One region of the Bacillus silvicola genome, then DNA from elsewhere that is predicted to be linked to it. Evidence: riboswitches for the same ligand, from Rfam matches in the RefSeq annotation. Region 1 holds a riboswitch; each other region holds the start of a gene.
The links. Region 1 has a riboswitch for thiamine pyrophosphate ahead of tenA (thiaminase II). Riboswitches for the same ligand answer to the same signal wherever they lie in the genome.
Positions count from the first base shown of each region.

Region 2: linked by a shared signal. The riboswitch ahead of thiT (energy-coupled thiamine transporter ThiT) and the one ahead of tenA (thiaminase II) in region 1 are both predicted to bind thiamine pyrophosphate.
Region 3: linked by a shared signal. The riboswitch ahead of thiC (phosphomethylpyrimidine synthase ThiC) and the one ahead of tenA (thiaminase II) in region 1 are both predicted to bind thiamine pyrophosphate.
Region 4: linked by a shared signal. The riboswitch ahead of tenA (thiaminase II) and the one ahead of tenA (thiaminase II) in region 1 are both predicted to bind thiamine pyrophosphate.

Region 1 covers NZ_JBNGVC010000002.1:332,034-337,263, forward strand. Annotated here, with positions in the region: gene ACP6L7_RS08815 (homoserine dehydrogenase) at 1-206, shown strand, start outside; gene pdxR (MocR-like pyridoxine biosynthesis transcription factor PdxR) at 374-1,822, shown strand; gene ACP6L7_RS08825 (D-alanine--D-alanine ligase) at 1,827-2,741, shown strand; TPP riboswitch at 2,790-2,895, shown strand; gene tenA (thiaminase II) at 3,018-3,707, shown strand; gene ACP6L7_RS08835 (RNaseH domain-containing protein) at 4,033-5,230, shown strand, end outside.
Region 2 covers NZ_JBNGVC010000012.1:1,708,664-1,713,893, reverse strand. Annotated here, with positions in the region: gene ACP6L7_RS20945 (sensor histidine kinase) at 1-574, shown strand, start outside; gene thiT (energy-coupled thiamine transporter ThiT) at 782-1,441, opposite strand; TPP riboswitch at 1,527-1,628, opposite strand; gene ACP6L7_RS20935 (FeoA family protein) at 1,823-2,050, shown strand; gene feoB (ferrous iron transport protein B) at 2,047-4,035, shown strand; gene ACP6L7_RS20925 (FeoB-associated Cys-rich membrane protein) at 4,052-4,219, shown strand; gene ACP6L7_RS20920 (lipoprotein BA_5634 family protein) at 4,255-4,833, opposite strand.
Region 3 covers NZ_JBNGVC010000013.1:1,501,214-1,506,443, reverse strand. Annotated here, with positions in the region: gene ACP6L7_RS29830 (arsenic transporter) at 1-981, shown strand, start outside; gene thiC (phosphomethylpyrimidine synthase ThiC) at 1,083-2,843, opposite strand; TPP riboswitch at 2,957-3,072, opposite strand; gene lldP (L-lactate permease) at 3,294-4,955, opposite strand.
Region 4 covers NZ_JBNGVC010000013.1:403,230-408,459, reverse strand. Annotated here, with positions in the region: gene ACP6L7_RS24265 (DUF3965 domain-containing protein) at 1-786, shown strand, start outside; gene ACP6L7_RS24260 (hypothetical protein) at 1,027-1,359, opposite strand; gene ACP6L7_RS24255 (SH3 domain-containing protein) at 1,365-2,525, opposite strand; TPP riboswitch at 2,785-2,896, shown strand; TPP riboswitch at 2,957-3,059, shown strand; gene tenA (thiaminase II) at 3,145-3,840, shown strand; gene ACP6L7_RS24245 (ABC transporter ATP-binding protein) at 3,809-4,558, shown strand; gene ACP6L7_RS24240 (ABC transporter permease) at 4,558-5,230, shown strand, end outside.

The DNA of each region.
Region 1 (5,230 bases):
TGAATCTAAATGTTGAACCGTGCGAAATAGATAAAGATCACCCGCTAGCAAAAGTCAATGGAACAGAAAAAGGAATAACATTCTTTACAGATACAATGGGGCAAATTACTACAATTGGTGGAGCTTCTAATCCACGCGGAGCTGCAGCTGCTGCTTTAAAAGATGTAATTAACTTATATCGTAAAGATTTATCCCGCTATTTGTGAGCAGTAAAAGCCCGATTGGTGAAGCCTAATAATTAGTGGGGGGATGAACCCCTCACTAATTAAAGTTTCACTTTATAAGACCGTACCGCCCTTTATAAAAAATACATATGTAGTGGACCTTTTGAGAATGAAATAAATATGCAAAAATGATTGCAGGAGGTTAGGAATTGTTTAAGGATTTTAAAGTTGTAAAAGATCGTCCCGTTTATATTCAATTGAAAGATTATTTAAAAAAGATGATTATGAAAGGGCATTTGTTAGGGAACCAAAAAATCCCATCAACAAGGGAACTGAGTGAATTATTATCAGTGAGCAGAAATACAGTGCTCTCTGCTTATGCGGATTTAGAACAAGAAGGACTCATTTATGCAGTTAAAGGAAAAGGAAATTTTGTTGCGAAGGTTGATATTTCTAACACTTCGTCTGTTGAAATAGATTGGAAAAATAAACTCAATACAGTTACCGCATTAGCGGATGAATTAGATTTAATGAAACATGGTGTTCGCTGGGAAAAAGGAATGATTGTTTTTAATAGTATAGCCCCGGATGAAAAGCTATTTGATGTAGAAAATTTCAAAAGAGCTTTTCTTACTCGTATGTCCATTGAAGGGGATATTGTATTGAACTACGGATATGCAAAAGGCTATAGACCGTTAATGAATTATTTACTTCATTACATGGAAATGAAAGGTGTAGATATTTCGAACAAAGATATTCTAATCACAAATGGATTTACGGAAGGGTTAGATATTGTACTATCTTCTTTATCGAAAAAATCAGGGCGTGTAATTTGTGAGAATCCAACTCACCATGCTGCACTGAAGCTTTTTCGCTTACATGGACTTGAAGTTCATGGGATTAATATGAATGATGATGGTATTGATACGAATGAAGTAGAACAAAGTTTACGTGAAAAAGATTTTGATTTTGCGTATTTGATTCCTTCTTATCATAATCCAACCGGTATTGTTACGAGTTCAGAGAAAAGAACGGAATTGATGAGATTATTTTCAAAATATAAGATTCCTATTATAGAGGATGGATTTAATGAAGAATTACGTTATTCAGGTTCACATTTAGCGCCATTATTAACTTTTGCAGGGGCCGGTAATAATGTGATTTATATTAGTAGCTTTTCAAAGGTACTTTTCCCTGGTTTACGTGTAGGTTGGATCATTGCAGATAAAGAACTGATACATTATTTAGAAAGTGTAAAAAGGGCAAGAACGATTCATACATCTACGTTAGATCAAGCTGTACTGTTTCAATATTTACATGAAGGATATTTTGAAAAATATTTAAAAAAAGCAAGATCTGTTTATAAGAAAAAATATGAGTTAGCTGTTGAGGCATGTAATCAGTACATTCCGTTTAAAAGAATGACTGGAGATGGTGGACTTCATTTATTTATAGAGTTAGAAGAAAAAATTAATGCCCGCACACTTTTACAAAAGTGTTATGAGAAAGGTGTAACGTTTTCTCCTGGAAATGTTTTTTATTCTGATGGAGGGGGAGCGAATACCTTCCGATTAGGCTTTTCACGTTTGAAAGAAAAGGAAATAGTTAGCGGGATTCAAATAATTGGTGATACATTAAAAAATGAAATTTGGAGATGAGAAGATGAGAATTGGCGTTATTATGGGAGGAGTATCCTCTGAAAAACAAGTATCAATTATGACTGGAAATGAAATGATTGCACATTTAAATAAGAGTAAGTATGAAATAGTTCCAATTACGTTAAATGAAAAAATGGATTTAATTGAAAAAGCGAAAGACATTGATTTTGCATTGCTAGCATTACACGGAAAATACGGAGAAGATGGTACTGTTCAAGGGACGCTTGAAAGTTTAGGTATTCCTTATAGTGGTAGCAATATGTTATCTAGCGGTATATGTATGGACAAAAATCTTTCAAAAAAGATTTTACGTTATGAAGGAGTAGAAACACCCGATTGGATTGAACTTACAAAAATGGAGGATCTAAACCTTGAAGAGTTAGAGAAGTTAGGATTTCCGTTAGTAGTAAAACCTAACTCTGGCGGCTCCAGTGTTGGAGTAAAGATTGTCAAGGATAAAAATGAATTGATTTCAATGCTGGAAACTGTATTCGAATGGGATTCAGAAGTAGTAATTGAGAAGTATATAAAGGGTGAGGAGATTACATGTTCCATTTTTGATGGAAAACAGTTACCTATCATCTCGATTCGACATGCTGCTGAGTTCTTTGACTACAATGCAAAATATGATGATGCTAGTACAGTTGAAGAAGTTATAGAACTTCCAGCTGAAGTACAGGAACGTGTAAATAAAGCGTCACTGGCTTGTTATAAAGCATTAAAATGTAGTGTTTATGCAAGGGTTGATATGATGGTGAAGGACGGAATTCCATATGTAATGGAGGTTAACACATTACCAGGGATGACACAATCAAGTTTACTGCCAAAAAGTGCAGAGGCTGCGGGAATTAAATATAGTGAACTATTAGATATGATTATACAAACTTCATTACACGTTAGGAAAAATGAAGGTTTTTAATTTTGACACTTTTATAGATTGTGCTATGATGAATACGAAAATAAAATATTTATCCACTAGGGGGGCCTTTTATAGGCTGAGATCAAATGAAATTTTGAGACTCTTAGTACCTGATCTGGTTAATGCCAGCGTAGGGAAGTGGGAAAGACATTGTTATTTAATGAATAAATACTGTCAATTTCACTTTCTTTACGCCTGTAAAGAAAGTTTTTTTATTTTACAGCTTTAATAAATGGGATAAATACTTATATTTTATAAATTATTGGAGGGATTTAAATGACTTTTTCACAATCATTACGTAAAGAAGTAGATTCAATTTGGGAAGCAAGTTTTAATCATCCTTTTGTAAAAAAACTTGGTGAAGGTACGTTAGATTTAGCAAGTTTCCGTTATTACGTACTTCAAGATTCATATTATTTAAGTCATTTTGCTAGAGTACAAACTTTAGGAGCTGCAAAGGCTCTTGAATTAGAAACGACAGCTCGTATGGCGCACCATGCTCAAAATACATATGAAGCAGAATTATCATTACACGAGAATTTTGCTAAAAAATTAGGCGTTACGAAAGAAGAAAAAGATAATTTCCTACCTGCACCAACTGCATATGCGTATACTTCACATATGTATCGTGCTGCGTATGAAGGTCATTTAGGGGATATTATTGCAGCTATTTTACCTTGTTATTGGCTATATTATGAAATTGGTGAACGTTTAAAAGAGTGTCAGCCAGAAGAGCCAATTTATAAAGAGTGGATTTCTGCTTATGGATCAGATTGGTTCCGTACATTAGTAGAAGAGCAAATCACACGATTAGATACTATCGCTGAAAAAGTAACAGAGGCAGACCGTGAACGTATGAGACAACATTTTATTATTAGTAGTCAATATGAATATTCATTTTGGGAAATGGCATATACACTAGAAAAATGGCCAGTGAATGAAGAAGTTAAAGGTGTTATTTCATAAAGAGTATAGAAAAGGTATCGCTATATGAAGAGGCGATACCTTTTCTTATGTTTTATTTATGTAAATATTTTGTGAATTATAGATATAAAACAAAATAATCTATTATAATGATTTTATAATATAAAAAATAACATAAGGAGGTAGTTATATGTTTAAGGGTAACTTTTTATTAATTCAGTTTTATAATGTATTATTTAAATAATTTGATTTATTTATTCCTGAAATATGCTTGGTTTAAATTTGATTCGTTTATGCTTAAAAATATTGGTGAATTTTCTAGTATTATTCATGATTAATATTAATTAAGGGAGGAAGTATTACTAATATGGAAAAATTACGGTTATTAACATTTAAAAATATAGTAGAACCCCTCTATAATGAGAAAGTATCGTATATTTACTTTCCTATTGAATGGCTTGAGATTGTAGAGATACATTATAGAACATTTTTATTAACGAGTAAGTTAAAACTTGTAAATGAAAGATTGTATGATATGTTTTCTGATATATTATTCATTCAGCATAATCCATATATATTAAAGGAAGATACACCTTGGATTGTAGCAAAAGAACCAATGAGACAAGAACAGTTAGACTATATTTTTCAAAGTTGGTATGAAGTTATTCATGATTGGAAACCGAATAAATTAATAGATCAACCACATTTAGAATGGCAGTATGATTTAATTAGTAATTTACCAGTATTACATGATAAAAAAACGTTTCCTAAATGGGTACCAGCTCTTGTTACACATATCTTTTGCGAACAGCCTTTACGTATGAAAAATAAGAATGATGAAGAAGTATATTTTTCACCACTGCGATCCCAACATGTTTCTGAAGCGATGTCTGAGCCAATTAAGGATGAAGAAACACAGGATTATTTCGCTTATGTATATCGGTTTGAATACATAACTCGTGGAGGTGAAAATAGTCCACTATTAAAAGTATCAGTCGGAATTAGACGGTTTTATCAGCAATATAACCATAAAGATATTTCTATACTTTTAGGGCGAAAGCGAAGCCAAATACTTATTTCAACTCCTGAATTTGAATCAAATAAGAAAAAGCAAAGATTTGTAAAATTAAAAGTGCAACAAGCTGAAAAAGGAATAAAGTGGATTAAGCGTTTCAGAAATTTAAAAGATGAGTATAGGATAGGGGGAGAAGTTAAATTAGAACACATTCTCCAATGTCCAAAAGAGTATATTAGAGGAACAAATAAAAGAGTGCTTCTTCCATATAACGAAAACATATATAAAGTTCAAGGGACAAAAATAAAACTTGGTATAAAAGTAAGAGAAAAAAAGGAGCTTTTAAATGAATTCCAACTGACCTTCCCATATTTCACATTAATTCCAGAATGTGAAAGTGTATTAACGAATAATGAGAATGAGTTATTACCTTTAATTACCCCAAAGGAATTAGATTCAATTACGTTAGAAGTATGGTCAGATGATATAGTAATAGAGATAGAGCAAGCGTTATTAGATAGCAAAATAGTTTTAGCGCAAAATGGAGATT
Region 2 (5,230 bases), on a different contig from region 1:
AGCTGAACATAAGAAAGACTACTATTTTCAGGCAATGGAAAAAGAAGTAGACAAGATGGATATACTAATTGTGGATATGCTTGAATTAGCTAAATTCGAGTCTGGCACGTATAACATGAAGATGGATTCTTTCTATATAGATGGAGCGATTGAAGAAATATGTGAACAGCTTTCACCGGAGATAGAGAAAAAAGAACTGAGTGTGCACAAACATATATGTCCAGCAGAAGTCATTGGAAATCAAAATAGAATTGAACAAGTAATTGTGAATTTTATTACGAATGCAATACGTTATACACCAGAAAAAGAAGATATTATTATTTCCACAATAGACGAGACGAATCATATAAAAGTGTGTATCGAAAATAAAGGTACTCACATTGAAGAAGAACAATTAGATAAAATTTGGGATCGTTTTTATCGAGTGGATGCAGCTCGCCAGCGTTCACAAGGTGGAACAGGGCTTGGTCTTGCAATTTCAAAGAATATTTTAGAACTGCATAATGCTGAATATGGGGTGAAGAATACCGAAGATGGTGTGTTATTTTACTTCTATTTACCGAAAAAAGCGTAGACAATATAATCTACGCTTTTTTAATTTATTTTCATATTATCTTTACCTAATCTTTATTTTGGAGCAGTATACTTTGAATAGAAAATGAGGTTATGTAAGGAGTCGATGAACCGTGCATAGCAATTGGCTAAGTATAATGGTATTTATTTTCTTTTGTGCATTTATTGTATTTTTAATTGATATTACGATGTGAAAAAAGAGCGCTCATTAAGCGCTCTTCTTTGCTCTATTCATTTGATAAGCACCGATGCTTTTGAATAAGCGTGGTGAAGTTGTAAATAAAAGAATTAGTAATACAGTACATAGTATGAAAGAGCCGATCATTGTACTGCCGTTTACAATTAATGAATATAAGACAGCTGATTGTCCTTTAGGTGCATATTGACCAAAGAAAATAATACCAGCAATAAAGTGACAGAAATAACGTGCAAAGCTGCCGACAAATGTGGCAAGGATAATGTAAACGAGTGCTTTTTTTCCCTTGTTTTGTTTTGGTTTATCTTTGCGATTACCGAAACTTGAATGCTCTGCATTATTGTTTTCTGAGGCAAGTGTTTTTTGAATTGGACGATAGAATAAACCAGCAAAGCCGATAAAGGCAAAGGCAACGAAGTACTCAATGAATGCTTGCACTGGTGTTAGAATGTAGGCATCACCTACGACAATTTGTAATAGTCCCCAAATTAAGCCACCTAAGAAAGCCATTTTGAAGCCCCAGCGGTATGCAATAATAAAAATAGGAATCATAGCAAATGAGATGGAACCGCCTGTTGGAAGTTTAATTGATAATGGTAAAATGTCGATAATCAAGGCGAAGGCTGCAAGAATAGCAGATTCGATCATCGCTTGTAAATTGGTGTTACGCATGTTGTCTCCCCCTAAATCCAAGTTGCACAAAAAAGAACATTATCATAGGAGGATACGAAATACGTAAATGAAAAAGAGGTATGTATTTCGGACGTTTGCACAATCCCTGCGTTAGCATTAACTAACAGGTTCTAAGGGTCGGAACGAAGTGTTCCCTCTCAGCGATAAGGCTCCCCCTGTGATAACGAGATTCTTTATTTGCTATTTTTTATTGTAAGCGAAATGGATGAGAATGGCAAATGAACCTCGTATGACAATAAGTGAAATATAATTGTATTGAAATGTTAATAAATATGAAGCAAAAAGATATAGTCCAATTGAAATAGAGTATGATATAATTTTTTTGAAAATAATTATCATTCTCTTCTGAGGGGGAAGGTTATGAGCTTAGTAGATATTAAAATTGGTGAGAAAGTGTTAGTAAAAAGTATTCAGTCGTTAGATAATTTACTAAAGAGAAGACTGGCTGCTTTCGGTCTCGCGGAAGGAAGCGAACTTCGCCTGAAACAGAAAGCGATGTTTAAAGGTCCTTGTACATTGGAGTGTCGCGGACAGTTAATTAGTATTCGTCATTGTGACGCGAAAATGATAAAGGTGGAATTAGCGTGAATAAGGTTGCTTTGCTAGGGAATCCAAATACAGGGAAAACATCATTATTTAATGCGCTCACTGGTTCTTATGAATATGTAGGAAATTGGAGCGGTGTAACAGTAGAAAAGAAGGTTGGTAAATTAAAAGATAAGCAAGGAACACTAATTGATTTACCAGGCGTTTATGATTTAAATCCAGTTTCACGTGATGAAGGTGTCGTTACAAACTTTCTACTAACAGACGAATTTCATCATATGTTAAATATAGTGGATTCTTCGCAATTTGAGCGAAATATGCATTTAACATTACAATTACTTGAATTTGGTAAGCCGGTTTCAATTGGTTTAAATATGATTGATGTGGCAAAGCAAAGAGGAATTGTTATTAATGTAAAACGATTATCAGAAATATTAGGTGTAACAGTCGTTCCTGTCGTTGCAAGAAGCGGAAAAGGCTGTGAAGAATTACTTGCTACTCTTCATGAAGAGAAACAAAAAGAGAAAAAGTCATTCATTATTTCATATGGTGTACAATTGGATGAAGGAATCGGAGAGGTAATTGCTCTTTTAGAGACAGCGAATTATGAGCATCCAAGATGGTTAGCCCTTCAATTTTTAAGCAATAACGAAGTAGTAGAAAAAGAAATGAAAGCATTACCAATTTATAAGGAACTTGTAGCCATTCGATCTCGTTTAGAAGGAAAACTTGATTGTACGTTAGAAGAGCACATTTACAAAACTCGTGAAGCGTATATTGAAAAGTTAAAAACAAATGTCATTCAGCATGAGAAAGAAGGAAAAATTCCTTTTTCGGAAAAAATCGATAAGTTAATTACACATAAAATTTTAGGACTTCCAATCTTTTTAGCAGTTATGTTTTTTATTTTTCAGGTTACGTTTACGTGGATTGGTACGCCTTTATCTGATACGCTTGATGGATTTTTTGGCGGACAACTTACTGATTGGGTTACAGCTGGGCTCACAAGTGTTGGGGCTTCTGATTTTATTCAAGCACTCGTTACAGAAGGTATTATTGCCGGTGTTGGTGCGGTATTAGTATTCGTTCCACAAATCTTTGCACTATTCTTTTTCATTTCATTATTAGAAGACTCGGGATATATGGCACGAATTGCAGTTGTTATGGATAGAATTATGGAATTTTTCGGTTTAAACGGAAAAGCGTTCATTCCGATGATTATCGGTTTTGGATGTAACGTTCCGGGGATTATGGCAGCGAGAACGATTGAACAGGAAAAAGAACGTTTACTTACAATCCTTGTAACACCGTTTATGTCTTGTTCAGCACGTTTACCTGTATATGCATTATTTGCGGGAGTGTTCTTCCCTCATAGTCAGGCGACTGTTGTATTTTCTTTATATGTGGCGGGTATAGTTCTTGCCCTATTAGTTACAAAAATTATGTCTCTTACTATTTTAAAAGCGGAAAAATCTATTTTCGTAATTGAATTACCTCCTTACCGTGTGCCGCAAGCGAAAACGTTATGGCTCAGCACGTGGGAGAAAGGTAAAGGATTTGTTCGTAAAGCAGGTACATTCATCTTCGGTGGTTCGGTTGTTATTTGGTTATTAAACTATGCAGGTCCATCAGGATTTGGTGTTGATATGGGAGATAGTTTCTTAGCGATGATTGGTGGATTTATCGCGCCACTATTTGCACCGCTCGGTTTTGGAACTTGGCAAGCTGGGGCATCTCTTTTAACAGGATTTTTAGCAAAAGAAGTTGTTGTTTCTACAATGGCAATTATTTATGCGGTTAAAGAAGATGTGCTAGGAAATGTAATGGGGGCACATTATACTGCTTTATCAGCGTACGCATTTATGTTCTTTGTCTTATTATATGTTCCATGCTTAGCGACAGTAGCTGTTATTAGACGCGAAACAGGATCGATGAAATGGACAATTTTCTCAGTCGCGTATCCATTAGTTGTTGCTTATGTATTAACGTTCATTATATACCAAGTTGGGTCCTTACTCGGATTCTAGAAGGAGATGTATTACGATGATGGTCAATATTATAATTGGAGCTATCATTTTTGGTTATGCAACATATACGCTAGTGAATTTTGTAAAGAGAAGTAAAAAAGGAAAATGCGCAGCATGTTCTTTAAATAAATCATGTCAGTCACAAACTTGTAGTCCTGATATGGAGCAAATTGCTCATAAATAGAAAAAAGCTTTGCGAATTTCGCAAAGCTTTTTTACTTATTTTTTAATTGTAACAAGTTGAGCGGATTCTACACCAACTTTTCCAGGGAACTCTTTACTAGGGTCTTTATCGAATTTTAGTACACCTACAGATTTTTCCTCACCTTTTACATTTCCGTAAGTTGTATCGTCAACTATTGCGAACATATCTGCATATGCGCGGCCACTTCCGATAATTGTGTTGCCTTCATATTTTAATTTTGCTCCATCAAGTGTAGCATTTTCTACTTTATCTTTTGCAAATAATACACCTTGGTCTGCTGTTACAGCTGGTAATTTATCAATTGCTTTTGTGTCGTCATTTTTATCGACTTTTTTCAGTAATTCTTTTTTAACAAACTCTTCACCAGTTTTTTTATCCATTACAAGAACTTTTTTATCTTCAAGTGTTGTAAGTTTCATTTTATACATATCTTTTTCTTTTACTTCTTTTTTGTTTTTATCTGCAATTTGCGTGACTTGCTCTTCTGATCCGTACAGTACAAAGCCGTTCGCCTTTTCTCCTAATAAAGAACAACCTGATAATGCTCCGAATGAAATTGCTGCAGCTAACCCGATTCCTACTAATTTTTTCATGATGATTTCTCCTCTTTGTATGTTTTATAGTAAATACACTTTTTGTATTAGTCCTTAAATGATGAGAAGCATGTTTGTTATTGTGTTGCCTCTGGTATTAGTGTATAAGAAATGTTGAAACGTAACTATCGAGTTAGCTTACAGTAACATTACAATTATGTAATTTAGTGAAAGTACGTAAAAATAAGTTAATTTTGAGAAAAGAAATAATAAGAATATAGTAGGAATACAATATTCTATCTAGAATGTCATATTATATTGTATGTATTTTGGAAATAACATGTAAGGACATCTTTGTTTTGTTATAATAAACACATAGGTCGTAAAAATGAATATTCTTACTGTAAAGGGAGATTTTTAAATTTCCAAGTAGTGAATTTGAAATATGAGGTATATC
Region 3 (5,230 bases), on a different contig from region 1:
ATTCTTCTTCTGAGAAATCTTCAATTAAAGCCTCATCAACAAATTCCTTATTTATTAAGTGGCGCTTTAATCGCTACTGCATCTAGTGCACCAATCGGTGTAAGCAATATCGTAAACTTAATCGCATTAAACATCGTCCATATGACCCTTTATATGCATACTGCTATGATGTTTGTACCTGCAACATTAGGATTATTGTTTATGTCATGGCTCATGTATACAGTTTTAAAGAAAAAACTTCCGAAAAAACTACCTGTTTCTTCTTATGATATTGAAGAAATTTTCTTCACAAAAAACTTCCATCCGTTAAAAGGAAAAAATTCTGTTGATACAAAACAAAAACGTACAAAATTCATGTTAAAAGTATTAGGCTTCGTCTTCCTTATGCGCTGTCTTCTATTCGTTGCATCCTTCTTATCGATTCCAATCGAAATTGTTGCCGGACTCGGTTCACTCGTTCTTCTCATCTGGAGATGGTACTACTTACGAACAAACCCTGTCGATATTTTGAAAAAGACACCGTGGCACATTTTAATTTTCGCATTCTCTATGTATGTCATTATTTACGGGCTTCACAACGCAGGATTAACAGCGGCGCTTGTTCACTGGCTCGAGCCACTTGTAAGTCAACATCTACTCTATGCTAGCTTTGCAATGGGCGGACTCGTCTCCCTCCTCTCTAACGTCTTCAATAACCACCCTGCACTTATGATTGGTACAATCACATTAACGGAAATGGGACTAGACCCAGTCACATTAAAAACTATCTACCTCGCAAACATTATTGGTAGTGACATCGGTTCACTATTATTACCAATCGGTACGCTAGCTTCCCTCATTTGGATGTATATCCTGAAACAAAACAAAATTAAAGTAAAATGGAAAGACTATTTAAGTGTATCCCTTATCGTTATTCCTCTCACAACAGTCGTCACATTATTCCTCTTATACTACTGGGTACACCTCTTCTTCGCCTTATAAACGACAGAAGCCCGCTTTGCTACCGTCTTAGCAAAGCGGGCTTCTTCTATATTTAAGTTAGGTACTACAGTGTGATCAATCAAGTAAAGAGGTGTAACGTGTTATTGGTATAAATGACTACCAGTGTCCTTAAATTCTTTCGCTTTCGCTTTCATCCCTTTTTCAATTGCTTCTGTCGTTTCTAAATCATTTTCTTTCGCATATTCACGAATATCATGTGAAATTCTCATACTACAAAACTTCGGTCCACACATTGAACAGAAATGAGCCGTTTTCGCGCCTTCTGCTGGCAATGTTTCATCGTGATATTCCATCGCACGTTCAGGATCTAAAGATAAATTAAATTGATCGCGCCAACGGAATTCAAAACGAGCTTTTGAAAGTGCATCATCACGCTGATGAGCCGTTTTGTGCCCTTTCGCAAGATCAGCCGCATGTGCTGCAATTTTGTACGTAATAACACCCTCGCGGACATCATCCTTATTCGGCAATCCTAAATGTTCTTTCGGCGTTACATAACAAAGCATCGCCGTTCCAAACCAACCAATCATCGCAGCTCCAATTGCTGATGTAATATGGTCATAACCTGGTGCGATATCTGTCGTTAACGGCCCAAGTGTATAGAACGGCGCGCCCTGACAAATATCAAGTTCTTTCTCCATATTCTCTTTAATTAAATGCATCGGCACATGCCCAGGTCCTTCAATCATCACTTGCACATCATGTTTCCAAGCAATTTTCGTCAATTCACCAAGCGTTTCAAGCTCAGAGAATTGTGCTTCGTCATTTGCATCTGCAATCGAACCTGGACGTAATCCATCTCCAAGAGAGAACGAAACATCGTACTGCTTCATAATTTCACAAATCTCTTCAAAATGAGTATATAGGAAGTTTTCTTTATGATGGAATAAACACCACTGCGCCATAATCGAACCACCACGCGAAACAATACCTGTCGTACGCTTTGCAGTAATCGGAATGTAACGAAGTAATACGCCAGCGTGAATCGTAAAGTAATCAACGCCTTGCTCCGCCTGCTCAATTAACGTATCACGATACACTTCCCACGTTAAATCTTCTGCAATTCCATTTACTTTTTCAAGCGCTTGATAAATCGGCACTGTGCCAACTGGTACAGGTGCATTACGAATAATCCACTCACGCGTCGTATGAATGTTTTTACCTGTAGATAAATCCATAATCGTATCTGCCCCCCAGCGCGTTGCCCATGTCATCTTCTCTACTTCTTCTGCAATAGAAGACGATACAGCAGAGTTTCCGATATTTGCATTGACCTTCACGTGGAAGTTACGTCCGATAATCATCGGTTCTGCTTCTGGATGGTTAATATTCGCTGGTAAAATAGCGCGACCTTCCGCGATTTCCTTACGAACAAACTCAGGCTCTACTCCTTCACGAATCGCGACATATTCCATCTCAGACGTAATGATGCCATTACGCGCATAGTGCATTTGCGTAACATTTGCACCTTGCTTCGCTTTAAGCGGTTTGCGATCCATTTGCGGGAAAACAGGTGTATGTTTCGAAGCCACCTTTACACCGTCATCCTCCGGTTTCACTTCGCGCCCTTCGTATGCTTCTACATCACTACGCTCCAGTATCCAAGAGTGGCGTGGCGCCTGCAACCCCTTTTCCAGCTCCACTTTATACGCAGGATCTGTATAAGGACCGCTCGTATCATACACACGAATCGGCGGATTCGGAACGCCGTTTGTATCGCTTTGTTCAATCTCACGCATCGGCACTTTCATACCTTCGCGTGGTCCATCCACATATACTTTCTTACTTCCTGGTAAACTCGATTTCAATTCAATTTGCTCAACTGAAACAGATTGTTTCATAACTTATGTTGCCCCCCTGTACGTGACAAGGACGAGATATGGCCAGCGTATGCCAAAATAAAAAGAGCCAGGTCCATAAAAAAATAAGGACCTGGCTCATAAAAGACATCATTATGTAAAGCCGTTAACTTCCCTACGCTGGTACGAGCCAGATCAGGTCCAAAGGGTTAAGAAGATCACGCGCTTCTCTCTCAGCCTACGCATACGTTAGGCACCCCTAGTTTATCACTGATTTAATTTTCAATACTTTCCCATCATACACGATAATCTGAAAAATGCAAAGTTTATTTCTTTTGTTGTTTATCCCGCATTAACGGGCCGTAAGACCCCACCTCAAAATTCAGCGGAAGCAAAGAAGTTAGGTGGGGATCAACTGCCCGTAAAAGCCCGATTGGTTCAACTAATAATCAGTGGGGGATGAACAAAACCCCCACTGATTAAAGTTTCACTTTATGGAATCATCCACGTTAAATAATATGCTTGAACATACGTCATAATACCAACAATAATTACGAAGAACAAACTATGCTTCACTGTAAAGCGGAATAAATCTGATTCTTTTCCAGCAAGTCCAACTGCCGCACAAGCAATTGCAATCGATTGCGGAGAAATCATTTTTCCTGTTACACCGCCCGTTGTATTTGCTGCAACGAGAAGTACTTCAGATACACCGACTTGCTGCGCTGTAATCGCTTGTAAATTCGAGAACAGTGCATTCGCTGACGTATCAGACCCTGTTAAGAATACCCCAATCCAACCTAAGAATGGTGAGAAGAACGGGAATAGTCCGCCAGTTCCAGCAAGTGCTAACGCTAATGTAGAAGATAGACCAGAATAGTTTGCGATAAATGCGAATCCTAATACGAATCCGATAGATAGAATTGGCATCTTCAGTTCGTTTAACGTTTCTTTAAATGTTACTACTGCATCTTTTGCACTCATTTTCAAAATAAAGATAGAAATGATACAAGCAATTAAAATTGCTGTTCCCGTCGCTGATAAAATATCTAATTTCAAGATTGCTCCATACGGCGTTGGTTTATTTACAATTGGCTCTGCTTTCATTACTAAATTGTGCAAGCCCGGAACTTCAAACTTAAACACAAGACTTTCTAAAGCACCGCCCGGAGCAAATAACGCTTTAAAGAAACTTTGGCTCCAAATGACTACCATCACAGTCAAAATAATGAACGGAGACCATGCTTTTACGACTTTTCCTACTGTTAGTTTCGGCATAGATGTCACCGTCGTCGCCGCAGCTACTTCACTATTCGCTTCTTTAGATTGATAAATTTCTTTCGGCTGCCAAACTTTTAAGAATAGAGATAAACTCACTAAACTTACAAGTGCTGACGTAATATCAGGAAGTTCTGGTCCTAAAAATGTCGCTGTAATAAACTGTGTAATTGCAAATGAACTACCCGCTACAAATAGAGCAGGCCATGTTTGTCTTACCCCTTTAAATCCATCCATTAAAAATACGATAAAGAACGGAACAAATAATGATAAGAACGGTAATTGATGTCCAGCCATTTGCCCGATTTTATGCGGATCAATACCAGTTACTTGTCCAGCTACTGTAATCGGAATTCCCATCGCTCCGAATGCTACTGGTGCAGTATTTGCGATTAAACAAAGACCAGCCGCATATAAAGGATTTAAGCCAAGACCTGCAAGAAGTGCTGCCGTAATCGCTACTGGTGCACCAAATCCTGCTGCCCCTTCTAAAAATGCTCCAAATGAAAAACCGATTAAAATAACAAGTAAACGATGGTCATTCGTAATTGATAATACAGATGCACGAATAACATCAAATTGACCTGTTTTCACGGAAATTTTATATAAAAATACTGACATAATAATAATCCACGCAATTGGCCATAATCCGTATAAGAAACCGTATCCCGTCGCTGCCATTGCCATTGTGAATGGCATTTTATATGCAAATAAAGCCACCAAAATTGTAAGTACAACTGTAATAAATCCTGCCACATACCCCTTCATGCGGAAAACTGCTAAAGCTAAGAAAAAAAAGATAATCGGAATAAGTGCGACCGCTGCAGAAATCCAAATGTTCCCGAACGGATCATAAACTTGTGTCCATGTGTTCATTGTTCTCTCCCCCTCAATAATCCCCTTTTAAATAAACATAACCCCATCAATAGACTATCAGGTCATCATACCTTTAAGTCTAAAAATAAAAAACGTTTGAGAAAACGTTTTCATCTATTTCCATTTATACTTTATCACATCATTTTCCATTAAAAAAGATTTTTTTGAAAATTATATTATTTAATGCGAAAATCTTACAAAATCGTCACGTTCTTGTAATGTTCATCGATAGTAAGCTTGCAAAAATTATTGCATAATAATAGTATAACAACGGA
Region 4 (5,230 bases), on a different contig from region 1:
CTTTTGACGCAAGCGGTTGCTTTAAACTATTTAATTATTAAATATCGTATTGGTGAATTAACAGATGGCGATGTAGAAATTTGGAATCGAGTTAAATTTAGTGAGAAATGTATAACAGATTGTAAACATCTATTATCTCATAAAGAAGTATTGGAATTTACATTTTTTTATATGTGTAAGCGAGCTAAAACACTATCAAAAGAACAATTAAATAGTGATATGATGAATCTAGCGATGTATTGTAATACTTTTGTGTATGATTTGTATACACATGACTTATTACGAAAGTATCGTAAGTGTACAGATTTTCTATCATATTATGGACCGAGTCAAGTAGTTTTAGCTTGTCAAAGAGCTGTGCTTTCTCAAATTTCAGATCGATTAGATCCATTAAAGACAACACATGTAGATGATTATTTATATGTGATGAAAGAAATGATGGAGCATATGACGATAGGGGTAATGGATCGATATGGTCATTTTATTGGAAAGTTGCTATCATATGTACCATTTTTTGAAATGATTCAAGTTCCACAGCATGCATATTATTGTGAAGAATTACTGTATATTTGTAAGGGTATTGAATACAAAGAAGAAACACTACGCAATTATATATTTATACAATTACATGATTGTTTACCATCATTCTTTAAACAATTTCTTAAAAATAAGCGTTATGCAACGATTCATGATATTCTTTTCTATTGGTGCGACGATGAACAAAGAATGAGCTTAGAGAAAAAATATAATCTTAGTTTTATTTATGAAAAATATGCTTGTGGATAAACCGTATTTTACATATTAAAAATTAATATAAATTAAAAAAGGATCTCAAGTTTATGTGAGATCCTTTTTTTTAGTAAAACAAGGAGAAAGTAACTAAGATAAGAAATAACATTCCATAAAGGAGAAATTGTGCAGTAGAACTTCCTTGTATACCAAAAAAAGTATTCATTTTTTCATATAAATTCAGTATATATTTCATTGGATTATCTTTGAAATATTGGTACACAGTGTCTCCTCTTTCTAAGCTTCTTGTTCATGTTTTTGGTTATGAGGAACATTAACGTATCTAGCTATGAATAATAAAACAGTCATAAAGAATACAGGAAGTACGGTAGATAAATAAAAACCATTATTAATTATATTTGTTATAAGAGCACTCAAAAGGAAAATTACATTATAAATATGGGCTATTTTTTGTTTTAGCCGCATTTGTAATGCTTCCATAATGATTTCTAAGGCAACAAAAGCAATAATAATAGATAAAAATACAGTGTTCGTATTATAAATGATTAAACAACAGATTAAACCAAAAAAGGACAGGTATTCAATAATGAGAGGTATATTGCGTGGCATAGAATTTACCTAACTAAATATGGCAGTGGGTTCACTGCATTTGTTTTTTCAAAATTCCATTCCCCATTATGTAATTCAAAATGGAGATGTTGCCCGTATGAATGACCTGTATTTCCCATATGACCGACTAATTGTCCAGCTTGCACTTGATCCCCAACTTGTACAGCACGATCCTTCATATGAGCATAAACTGTTGTATATAATTTTCCATTTATTTGATGGGCGACGAACACGACATTGCCGTAGCTAGCCGAATAATAAGATTTCACAACTTTACCTGTAGCAGCAGCTTGAATAGAGATGTTGCCTTGTGCTGCAATATCTATACCATAATGCATTTGTTCCCAGCGCATATCAAAAGTTGAGCTAATTCTTCCTTGAGTTGGAAATTTGAAAACAGCTGGAATTGATGAAGGTTGAGCTGTTTTAGTTTGTGATTGATTTTGATGTTGCACTACATAGTGTTTTGCTACATATCCGTATCCTGTGCCAAAACGAATTTTATACCAAGTACCTACCGTTTCTACTACTTGTACTTGTGTACCATTTTGTAATGAACCAAGTAGAGTGCTACTTGTACTAGCGTTGCTACGTACATTTAATTTTGGTGTTGCAACAGTATAAGAAGGAGAACCTTGTACAGTTACACCTTTTACTAGAGGTGTGGATCCATTAGATACAAATGTTTTTTGTACGTATCCAATTTGACCATTATGTAATATTTTGTACCAATCCCCTTGTTCACCTTGAATGGTAATGAATTGACCATTTGGTAATATATCTAGAATAGAAGACTCTGTATTAGGTTCAGAACGAACGTTTAATGCGTTTGCATTTACGATATATTGATTCTTTGATTGAACATTTTTTTTGAATAGAATTGCATCTTTTTTCATATAGCCTGTTTTGTTGTTAACAGATACTTTATACCAATCTTGAGTTGTCTCAAGAATAGTAACCGGGCTATTAAATCGAATATTATCAATTATTGCACTGTCTGCATTGTTATTTTGATGTAGTGCAACGTTGTCAATTTTTACATATCCAGTTTTTACTTTAGATGGTTGCTTAGCAGCCGCTGTTTGTATACCGGATTCTCCCATAGAAGGAAGTAAAGAAACAATTGCTATAGTAGTTGCTGTTAAAGCTGTAGCTTTCATATTCATGTAATAAAGACCTCCTCTAGTTGTATAGTTGTATTTTTATTATAGTATAAAGATATAATATATTGGTCGTATTCACATAAATGTAATATGAAATCAATAAAAATAATGTTAGAAGAGAGGTTCGTATATAAATATTGTATATATCATTTGCGGGGGCGCATTTATATTTGTTCAACATGTTAAGATTTAATTCGCAATTAAGAAAATTAAAACAGTTGATGATGTCTTATTACGGTGTTATACTGACAGTGATAATTTTATAGTTTGCTAGGAGAGCTGGTGTTGCCAGCTGAGAGTGGGCCGTAAGCCTTTGATCCTTTTCATTACCTGATCTAGATTATGCTAGCGTAGGGAAGCAATTCGGACACTAACAATGAGTCCCCGTTTCTTTGCGTATAGAAACGGGGCTTTTTTATTTGAAAAATTCATATTGAAACCACTAGGGGTGCTTGATGTGCTGAGAGAGGAATAATCCTTAACCCTTACAGACCTGATCTAGGTAATACTAGCGAAGGGAAGTGGAACAACGAATAAATGTATAATTTTATTTGCTGTAACCACTTCTTATATATAGAAGTGGTTTTTTATTTAGGTACATATATTGAAAGGGGAAATAGAAATGAAATTTTGCGATAGATTATTAGAAACTGTGCAACCTGTTTGGGAGAAAAGTCATAATCATCCGTTTGTAGTAGGTATGGGGGATGGCACGTTAGAAAAAGATAAATTTCAGTATTATATTATTCAAGACTATTTATATTTGTTAGATTATGCAAAGTTATATGCGATTGGTGTTGTAAAAGCAACGAATCCACAAGTTATGGCAAAGTTTGCAGAGCAAATAGATGGTATTTTAAATGGTGAAATGACGATCCATAAACAATATGCAAAAAGACTTGGTATTTCTGTACAAGAGATGGAATCTGCGAAACCATCTGCTAAAAATTTAGCTTATACAAATTATATGATGTCTGTATCTCAAAATGGCACACTTGCGGAATTAATAGCAGCACTTCTACCATGTATGTGGAGTTATTGGGAGATTGGAAAGCGTTTAAATGATATTCCTGGAGCAAGAGATCATGAGTTTTTTGGTGAGTGGATTCAAGGATATAGCTCTGAAGAATACGGCGACCTTTGTATTTGGTTAATAGACTTATTAAATGAAATGGCGGTTGGAAAGTCTGAGAAAGAACTAGACCGATTAGAGGAGATTTTCTTATATTCCAGTCGATTTGAATATTTATTCTGGGATATGTCCTATCGTAAGGAGATGTGGGGATTTGAGGAGCAAGAACATACTACAGTTTCATAATGTTTCTTTTCATTATGATGAGAAACCAATCATCAATGAATTAAATGCTTCTATACAAGATAAAGAGTTTGTAAGTATTATCGGACCGAGTGGATGTGGGAAAAGTACTTTATTTCGCCTTATTACAGGATTAGAAGAGGCAAGTACTGGACAGATAGAGCTGATAGAAACAAAGAGTCATCCTGTAGGGTATATGCCTCAAAAAGATATGCTCTTACCGTGGAGGACGATTATTGAGAATGCTGCTCTGCCGCTAGAGTGTCAAGGTGTGCAGAAGAAAGAAGCACAAGTAAAAGCGAAAGAACTGTTACATAAATTTGGGTTACAAGGATACGAGGCGAAATATCCGAAAGATTTATCTGGTGGTATGAGACAACGTGTATCTTTTATCCGAACTTTATTAACGGGCGGGGAGATATTATTGTTAGATGAACCGTTTAGCGCATTGGACGCTTTAACGAAGGCATCTTTGCAAGAATGGTTGTTTGAACAATGGAAAGAGTGGGAAAAAACAATTTTATTTATCACTCATGATGTTGAAGAAGCGTTGTTTCTTTCTAATCGAATTTTGGTTGTAGAAAATCAACCGATAGCAACTTTAACTGAGCGAATTGTGCCGCTTGAGCGTAACCGAACACGAAAGGATTTATATAAGCCTGAAGTATTGGCGCTTAAAGATGAGCTCCTTAGTATGTTACAAAGGCAGGTACTTGTATGATGAACCGTTTGAAAGAATTAGTTCCTGCTCTTACACTTTCTAGTATTTTACTCGTTATGTGGGAAGTAGGGGCAAGAATTGTAGATGAGATGTACATTTTACCGCCACCATCTGCAATTGTAATGAAGATATGGAAACTAAAAGACATATTATTTACGGTTCATTTACCGGCAACGTTATACGTCGTTTTAATAGGTGTTGCTATTTCTATCGTATTAGGTGTGGGGCTAGCAATGTTAATGAATGCGAGTACGTGGATGGAAAGAGCATTTTACCCATTATTAGTAGCTTCGCAAACCATCCCGATTACAGCACTTGCGCCCCTATTTGTTTTATGGTTTGGATATACGATCTGGAGTAAGGTTGTTGTCACAGTTTTAATTACGTTTTTCCCAATTGCGGTCAATACGTATGATGGACTGCGTAGTACGAAGAAAGAGTGGGAGGAGCTCTTAGTTACGTATGGTGCAACGAAAAAAGATATTTTTCTAAAGCTAAAGTTGCCATCTGCTCTTCCTTACTTTTTCTCAGCGTTAAAAATTGCAGTTCCGCTTAGTGTGATCGGGGCGGCAATTGGAGAATGGCTCGGTGCACAAGCTGGGCTTGGATATTTCAGTAAAAGAATGATGACGCAGTTAGACGGAGCTGGTGTATTTGCACCCATTGTATTGT